2 linked regions of the Bradyrhizobium diazoefficiens genome follow. The protein of the gene in region 1 interacts with the protein of each later gene in a pairwise test. Links are inferred from orthologs where the notes say so. Each region holds a gene or a part of one and is shown on either strand. Other genes may lie near its edges.

The links.
Region 2: the proteins of hflC (region 1) and ftsH interact in binary tests that used the Escherichia coli proteins (3 or more experiments, as listed by UniProt). The link is inferred for Bradyrhizobium diazoefficiens from one-to-one orthologs.

The regions. Positions count from the first base shown.
Region 1 is NZ_JAENXS010000001.1:162,281-166,749, reverse strand. The notes cover bases 648-3,646. They hold hflC (protease modulator HflC), read left to right. Parts: upstream 648-1,698; coding sequence 1,699-2,595; downstream 2,596-3,646. Other genes in these bases: JJE66_RS00750 (Do family serine endopeptidase), read left to right, coding at 3,032-3,646; JJE66_RS00755 (DUF2065 domain-containing protein), read left to right, coding at 2,667-2,873; hflK (FtsH protease activity modulator HflK), read left to right, coding at 648-1,702. Outside these bases: JJE66_RS00770 (dihydrofolate reductase), read left to right, coding at 1-405; more of hflK, read left to right, coding at 566-647; more of JJE66_RS00750, read left to right, coding at 3,647-4,469.
Region 2 is NZ_JAENXS010000001.1:710,529-714,949, reverse strand. The notes cover bases 937-3,887. They hold ftsH (ATP-dependent zinc metalloprotease FtsH), read left to right. Parts: upstream 937-1,426; coding sequence 1,427-3,349; downstream 3,350-3,887. Other genes in these bases: JJE66_RS03340 (DUF3052 family protein), read left to right, coding at 3,362-3,781; tilS (tRNA lysidine(34) synthetase TilS), read left to right, coding at 937-1,170. Also shown: more of tilS, read left to right, coding at 100-936; JJE66_RS03335 (DUF6798 domain-containing protein), read left to right, coding at 4,146-4,421. UniProt on the Escherichia coli protein: Acts as a processive, ATP-dependent zinc metallopeptidase for both cytoplasmic and membrane proteins. Plays a role in the quality control of integral membrane proteins.

The sequences.
Region 1 (4,469 bases):
GGTAGGCCCGTGATCATGGGCCGCAAGACCTTTGAATCATTGCCTGGGCGCCGGCCGCTGCCCGGTCGCACCAACATCGTGATCACACGCGATGCTGACTATCGCGCCGCCGGCGCTGTCGTCACGACGTCGGCGGCGGAGGCAGGCGCAGTCGCGCGTGGCGACGCCCTGCGGCGTTCGGTCGCCGAGATCGCGGTGATCGGCGGTGCCGAAATCTACCGGCAATGGCTCGATCGCGCCGACCGCCTCGAGATCACGGAAGTGCATGCGCGGCCCGACGGCGACACGCATTTCGAGATCGACAGGGCCGGGTGGGACGAAACGAGCCGCGTCCGCTATCCTGCCGGCCCTGACGACAGCGCCGACTTCTCCTATGTGACATATCGCCGGCGGCCGTCCCATTAACTGCATTCGCCAATGTTTACATTGACTTTTCCGTCCCCGAGCATAGCTCGTGGGACGGTCAGGGCTGCGTTGTAAGGGACCTGCCGGTCCCCTATAAAGCCGGACCGGACAATGCGGGCCGGCTTAAGTTCTAGTCCCGGTCTGCCGAGGAGAGCGTCGAATGCCGTGGAAGAATCAGGGCGGTGGCCCGTGGGGCTCGGGTCCGAAGGGACCATGGGGCTCAGGCCCGCAACCGGTCGGGCCGAGGCCGCCGGATCTGGAAGACCTTCTGCGGCGCGGTCAGGACCGGCTTCAGCAGATCATGCCGGGTGGCTATTTCTCCGGCATCGGCATCACGCTGATCCTGCTGATCATCGTCGCGCTCTGGCTGCTGTCCGGCTTCTTCCGCGTGCAGTCCGAAGAACAGGGCGTCGTGTTGCGCTTCGGCAAGCACGTACGGACCGTGGACCCGGGCCTGAACTATCATCTGCCCTATCCGATCGAGACGGTACTGCTGCCGAAGGCGCTGCGCGTGTCCACCATTTCCATCGGCATGACGCTGATCGACGATCCGGCCCGGCGCGGCCGGTCCGTCCGTGACGTGCCGGAAGAGAGCCTGATGCTGACCGGCGACGAGAACATCGTCGATGTCGACTTTACCGTGCTGTGGCGCATCAAGCCGAACGGCGTCGGCAACTTCCTGTTCAATATCCAGAATCCCGAAGGAACCGTGAAGGCGGTCGCCGAAAGCGCGATGCGCGAGGTGATCGGCCGCTCCGACATCCAGCCGATCCTGACCGGCGCACGGACGCAGACCGAGACCACCGTGCAGGATCTGATGCAGAAGACGCTCGACGGCTATGGGGCCGGCATCCAGATCACCCAGGTGCAGATGCAGAAGGTCGACCCGCCGGCGCAGGTGATCGATGCCTTCCGCGATGTGCAGGCCGCGCGCGCCAATCTGGAGCAGCTGCAAAACGAAGCGCAGACTTATGCCAACAAGGTCGTGCCGGAAGCGCGCGGGAACGCGGCGCGGATCCTGCAGGCCGCCGAAGGCTACAAGGAGCAGGCGGTTGCAGAGGCCAAGGGCCAGAGCTCGCGCTTCCTGAAGGTGTATGAGGAATACAAAAAGGCGCCCGACGTGACGCGTGAACGGATCTACCTGGAGACGATGGAGCGCGTGCTCGGCGGCTCGGACAAGCTGATCTACGACGGAGGCCCGTCGGGCCAGGGCGTTGTGCCCTATCTGCCGCTCAGCGAATTGTCGGCCAAGCGGCCTACGACGACCGGCCAGCAGCCGAGCGGAGGCACACGATGAGGTCTCCGGTTACAGGCATTGTAGGGCTGCTCGCAGCCCTTCTGATCGCGATCGTCGCCTACATGTCGCTGTTCACGGTGCAGCAGACCGAGCAGACCATCGTGCTGCAATTCGGCGCGCCGGTGGACGTCGTCACTGACCCCGGGCTGCACTTCAAGGCGCCCTGGAACTCCGTAATCAACGTCGACAAGCGGATCCTCGACCTCGAGAACCCGTCGCAGGAAGTCATTGCTTCCGACCAGAAGCGGCTCGTGGTGGACGCCTTTGCGCGCTATCGCATCAAGGATGCACTGCGCTTCTATCAGAGCGTCGGCTCGATCCAGGCCGCGAACCTTCAGCTCACTTCGCTCCTGAACGCGGCGTTGCGCCGCGTGCTCGGTGAGGTCAGCTTCATCACCGTGGTGCGTGATGAGCGCGAGAAGCTGATGGGGCGCATCCGCGAGCAACTCGACCGCGAGGCCGGCGGTTACGGCATCGAGGTCGTCGATGTCCGTATTCGCCGCGCCGATCTGCCGGAACAGAACAGCCAGGCGGTGTACGACCGGATGAAGTCGGAGCGCCAGCGCGAAGCGGCCGAATTCCGCGCGCAGGGCGGCCAGAAGGCGCAGGAAACTCGCTCCAAGGCCGACCGCGATGTCACGGTGATCCTCGCGGAAGCCAACTCGCAGGCCGAGCAGACCCGCGGCGTCGGTGACGCCGAGCGCAATCGTCTCTTCGCCGAAGCCTATGGCAAGGATGCTGACTTCTTCGCCTTCTACCGGTCGATGACGGCCTACGAGAACGGGCTGAAATCGAGCGATACCCGCTTCCTGCTGCGGCCGGACTCGGATTTCTTCCGATATTTTGGTAACCCGTCCGGCAAGACGGCGACCGAGACGCCGGCAAAACCGTAGGCTAGACAAGGGCGGCAGGTTTGGCCGCCCTTCGTCCAGACAAGAACAGCACAACGGGAGGTTCCAATCCGATGAGGTCCATTGCGTTCGCCGACTTCCTCATCGGCTTAGGCATCCTGTTCGTGCTCGAAGGCTTGATGTTCGCGGCAAGTCCGGCCTGGATGCGCAAGGCCATGAAGAGCGCCATCGCCACGCCGGACAATATCCTGCGGGCCGTCGGGATCGGCTCCGCCGTGGCCGGTCTGATCCTGATCTGGGTGATGCGGCGTCCGATCTAGCTGTGGCGCCAACGCCAAAGTGAAGGCGCGAGGCGGGTTTTCGCCGTATTGTCGGGGTCTTGAGGCCCGTTAAGCTCCGTGCTTGCGCGGTCCCCCCGTTCGAGCGCAGTCTTGGAGTTGAAGGCTTGGCGTTGAATCCTTATTCTCTGGAGACCACAATGATCGCTGCCACCATTGTCCCGACCCGCTTGCGATTTGGGCTGGCCGCGCTCGCCATCGGCGCTGTCAGCACTTTCGGTTCGGCGGCCTATGCGCGCGGACCGGAGGGCATCGCCGATGTCGCCGAGAAGGTGATCGACGCGGTCGTCAACATCTCGACCTCGCAGACCGTCGAAGCCAAGGGTGGCGGCAGCAACACCATGCCGCAATTGCCGCCCGGCTCGCCGTTCGAGGAATTCTTCGACGACTTCTTCAAGAACCGCAAAGGCCCCGGCGGCGGCAAGGGCGGCGACAACGGCGGCGGGCCGCCCCATAAGACCAACTCGCTCGGAAGCGGCTTCATCATCGACACCTCCGGCGTCGTGGTCACCAACAACCATGTCATCGCGGATGCCGACGAGATCAACGTCATCCTCAACGACGGCTCCAAGATCAAGGCCGAGCTGGTCGGCGTCGACAAGAAGACCGACCTCGCCGTGCTGAAGTTCAAGCCGCCGAAGCCGCTTGTTTCGGTGAAGTTCGGCGATTCCGACAAGCTGCGCCTCGGCGATTGGGTGGTCGCGATCGGCAACCCCTTCAGCCTCGGTGGCACCGTGACCGCGGGCATCGTCTCGGCCAAGAACCGCGACATCTCCTCGGGGCCCTATGACAGCTACATCCAGACCGATGCCGCCATCAACCGCGGCAATTCCGGCGGCCCGCTGTTCAACCTCGATGGCGACGTCGTCGGTGTCAACACCCTGATCATCTCGCCCTCCGGCGGTTCGATCGGCATCGGCTTCGCCGTGCCGTCGAAGACGGTTGCGGGCGTCGTCGACCAGCTCCGTCAGTTCGGCGAGTTGCGCCGCGGCTGGCTCGGGGTGCGCATTCAGAGCGTCACCGACGAGATCGCCGAGAGCCTCAACATCAAGCCGGCGCGCGGCGCGCTGGTGGCCGGCGTCGACGACAAAGGCCCGGCCAAGCCCGCCGGGATCGAGCCGGGCGACGTCGTCGTCAAGTTCGACGGCAAGGACGTCAAGGACCCGAAGGATCTGTCCCGCGTCGTCGCCGACACGGCGGTCGGCAAGGAGGTGGATGTCATCGTCATCCGCAAGGGCGAGGAGCAGACCAAGAAGGTTACACTCGGCCGCCTGCAGGATCCCGACAAGGTCCAGGCCGCCGTGAAGACCGACGAGCCGCCGCCCGAGAAGCCCGTGACGCAGAAGGCGCTGGGCCTCGATCTCGCCGTGCTGAACAAGGATCTGCGCACGCGTTACAAGATCAAGGACACCGTCAAGGGCGTGGTCGTCACCAATGTCGACGCCAATTCGGATGCCGCCGAGAAGCGGCTCTCCGCCGGCGACGTTATCGTCGAAGTCGCGCAGGAAGCGGTTGCGAGCGGCGCCGACATTCAGAAGCGGGTCGACCAGCTCAAGAAGGACGGCAAGAAATCCGTGC
Region 2 (4,421 bases), 550 kb from region 1 along the record:
CTAAAATCGCGCTTGGCGTGCGGCGGCGCTCGCTGACAAGGCAGAGGGCGCTGCGCTAGAGTTGCGCCCGCCATCCGCCTGCCATTGCTGGGCCGCGTCATGTCAGACGACGACAATTCTCCGATCTCGGCGCGCGCGGCGAAGCAGCTCTTCGCCGAGCTGAAAAGCGCGCCCGCGCTGGTGCTCGCGGTCTCCGGCGGGCCCGACTCGGTCGCGCTGATGTGGCTCGCGGCGCGCTGGCGGCGCAGCCTTGCCCGCGGTCCGGAGCTCACGGTCGTCACCGTCGATCACGGCCTGCGGCCGGAGGCGGCGCGCGAGGCGCGCGAGGTCAAGCGGCTCGCGGCCGAGCTTGGCCTGGTGCACCGGACCCTGCGCTGGCGTGATGCAAAGCCGAAGACAGGATTACCCGCCGCGGCGCGCGAGGCCCGCTACCGCCTGCTTGCCCAGGCCGCGCGCAAGGCCGGCGCGAGCCACGTGCTGACCGCCCATACCCGTGACGACCAGGCCGAGACGCTGCTGATGCGGCTGCTGCGCGGCAGCGGCATTGCCGGGCTGGCGGCGATGGCGCGCCTCACGACGCGCGACGACATTGTCTTGGCGCGGCCGTTGCTCGACGTCCCGAAGTCGCAGCTCATCGCGACCCTGAAGCGGGCGAAGGTCGGCTTCGCCGACGATCCTACCAACCGCGACGCTGCCTTCACGCGGCCCCGGTTGCGGGCGCTGCTGCCGCAGCTCGCAGCCGAGGGCGGCGATGCCCGCACGCTGGCGCGGCTGTCGGCGCGGCTCGCCCGCGCCAATGCCGCGGTCGAGGTGCTGACTGACGGTGCCGAGCGCTTCGTTCGATTGCGGGATCGCGGCGATGCGCCGCAGCATGACGTTCGCAGCTTCGTGGCCACGGCCTTTGCCACCTTGCCGGAAGAAGTCCGGCTGCGGCTCTTGCTGCGGGCGATCGGCGCGCTCGGGCACGAAGGGCCGGCGGAACTCGGCAAGGTCGAGACTCTCCTGGCCACGCTCGATCGGGCCATCGCGACTGATCTGGCCACGGATTCCCGTGCACCCGCAAATGGCCGTGCCATCCTGAAGCAGACCCTGGCGGGAGCCTTGATCAGCTTGGCCGGGGGGCGTATCCACATCGCGCCTGCGCCGGCCCGGCGGTCAAAAGGCGGATGAGGGCGGATCATGACACCGGCCGTTTCCGCAGGCCTTCCGTCAGGACGCCTTAACCAGGCAGGAAAAACCCCGGCCTCGACGCCATTATTTCCGCGGGAATCGCTTTAAGATGGGATAAATAGTCCCATCTCGTTCCCTTGGCAGCGACCGGGGCGGCACCTAAATTGTATGCGTCTAACCGAGAGGATTCCTTGGGGATTTTCTCTAGTCTGCCCAAGGTTGAGGCCGCGATCCGCGCGACCACGAAGGAAGATCGATGAACGCCAATCTGCGCAATTTCGCCCTCTGGGTCATCATTGTTTTGCTGCTGTTGGCGTTGTTCACGCTCTTCCAGAATCCGGGTCAGCGCGCCTCCTCGCAGGACATCGCCTTCTCGCAGCTGCTGAGCGAGGTCGACCAGGGCCATGTCCGCGACGTCGTGATCCAGGGTCCCGAGATCCACGGCACCTTCACCAACGGTTCGAGCTTCCAGACCTATGCGCCGAGCGACCCGACGCTGGTGAAGCGCCTCTATGACAGCAAGGTGCAGATCACCGCGAAGCCGCCCGGCGACAACGTGCCGTGGTTCGTCTCGCTGCTGGTCTCCTGGCTGCCCTTCATCGCGCTGATCGGCGTCTGGATCTTCCTGTCGCGGCAGATGCAGGGCGGCGCCGGCAAGGCGATGGGCTTCGGCAAGTCGCGTGCAAAGATGCTGACGGAGGCCCATGGCCGCGTCACCTTCGAGGACGTCGCCGGCGTCGACGAAGCCAAGCAGGATCTGCAGGAGATCGTCGAATTCCTCCGCGACCCCGGCAAATTCCAGCGCCTCGGTGGCCGCATTCCGCGCGGCGTGCTGCTGGTCGGCCCTCCCGGCACCGGCAAGACCCTGATCGCGCGTGCGGTCGCGGGCGAAGCCAATGTGCCGTTCTTCACCATCTCGGGTTCGGACTTCGTCGAAATGTTCGTCGGCGTCGGCGCCTCTCGTGTGCGCGACATGTTCGAGCAGGCCAAGAAGAACGCGCCCTGCATTATCTTCATCGACGAAATCGACGCCGTCGGTCGCCACCGTGGCGCCGGCCTCGGCGGCGGCAATGACGAGCGCGAGCAGACGCTGAACCAGCTGCTGGTCGAGATGGATGGCTTCGAGGCCAACGAGGGCGTGATCCTGATCGCCGCGACCAACCGTCCCGACGTGCTCGATCCCGCGCTCTTGCGTCCGGGCCGCTTCGACCGCCAGGTCGTGGTCCCCAATCCGGATGTCGTCGGCCGCGAGCAGATCCTCAAGGTTCACGTCCGCAAGGTGCCGCTGGCGCCGGATATCAACCTCAAGACCATCGCGCGCGGCACGCCCGGGTTTTCCGGCGCCGACCTGATGAACCTCGTCAACGAAGCAGCCCTCACCGCCGCCCGCCGCAATAAGCGGATGGTGACCCAGGCCGAGTTCGAGGAAGCCAAAGACAAGGTGATGATGGGCGCCGAACGCAAGTCGCTCGTCATGACCGAGGAAGAGAAATTGCTGACGGCCTATCACGAGGGCGGCCACGCCATCGTCGGCCTCAACGTCGTCGCGACCGACCCGATCCACAAGGCGACCATCATTCCGCGCGGCCGTGCGCTCGGCATGGTCATGCAGCTGCCCGAGCGCGACAAGCTGTCGATGTCGCTCGAACAAATGACGTCGCGTCTGGCCATCATGATGGGCGGCCGCGTCGCCGAAGAGCTGATCTTCGGCCGCGAGAAGGTGACGTCGGGTGCGTCCTCCGACATCGAGCAGGCCACGCGCCTTGCGCGCATGATGGTGACGCGCTGGGGCCTGTCCGAAGCGCTCGGCACCGTGTCCTATGGCGAAAACCAGGACGAGGTTTTCTTAGGGATGTCGGTGTCGCGCACCCAGAACGCGTCGGAAGCGACGGTCCAGAAGATCGACACCGAGATCCGGCGCTTCGTGGAAGAGGGCTACAACGAAGCGACGCGCATCCTCACCGAGAAGCGCGCCGATCTCGAGGCGCTCGCCAAGGGCCTGCTCGAGTTCGAGACGCTCTCCGGCGACGAGATCATCGACCTGCTCAAGGGCAAGAAGCCGAACCGCGAGTCCGTGCTCGAGCCGACCACGCCGCGCGCCTCCGCCGTGCCGCCGGCCGGCAAGCCGCGCCCGCGGCCCGATCCGGATCCCGGCCTGGAGCCGCAGCCGCAGGCCTGAAGCCCGCGTCGCATGGCCGGCTATTCCGGCAAACCGATTGTGCAAAAGCTCGGGATCAAGCCGGGCTTTTGTATTTTTGTGGACGGTCTTGCGACTGACTATCGCGATGTCGTGGGTGAGCTGCCTGCCGATGTGACCATCGCGAAGACCGCCAAGGCGCCGCTCGATGTCGTGCATCTCTTCGCGACCGAGGCGAAGGGCCTCGCCGCGAAACTGCGTGGCTACCGCAAGGCGGTCGCGCCCAATGGGATGATCTGGGCCTCCTGGCCGAAGAAGGCGTCCGGCGTTGCGACCGACGTCACGGAAGCCTTGGTGCGCGAGACCGCGCTTGCTAACGGCCTCGTCGACATCAAGGTCTGCGCCGTCGACGAGGTCTGGTCCGGACTGAAGCTCGTGATCCCGGTCAAGGACCGCGCGAAGCTCGCGAAATAGCACCGGCTCCGTAGAGTCGGTTAGCCCTGCGGCTGCGCGAAGCGCAGTTGGCTCGGCGTAACCCACCTCTTCTGTTTCCGCGGCGATGGACAATGGTGGGGTGCTTCATCGCGACGTCGAGGCCGATGAACTGGCACGCAGCCGAGAGCGACGATTTGGTCACGCGTCTTAGATCGAAATTTACCATCAGGCCGGCGCAACTCTCGATCGCTGATTAAGCCGCCATTAGCGTTTGCCGCTTAATTCTGCTGTCGTCTATCTTCGTCGCTCCGCAGGCTCGGGCCGGCCAGACGCTTGAAAGCGGGCGCTAGACACGACGCTCAACCGAGGCTGATCCGCAGCCGTCACTTCCTTCGGTGCCCGAATGGCGGACGTCAACGTCACCTCTGACTTGGGTTGCCGCGGTCGCGCGGCCAGCATCCCGAACTTCTGGGCCGAGACGCTTTCGGTCGCCGTGTTCGCGTCGGCGATATCCGTCTTGCGCACGGGGTTTGTCTTCGGACTAACCAATAACATTAATTATCTGCCGATCGTCGCCGGTCTCTACAATGAGCCGCAGTATCATGACGACGGGTTTATCCAGTCGTTGCGCTACTTTGCTTCCGGCGTCTGGCTGATGTTGAGCGGCGCCGAAAAATAT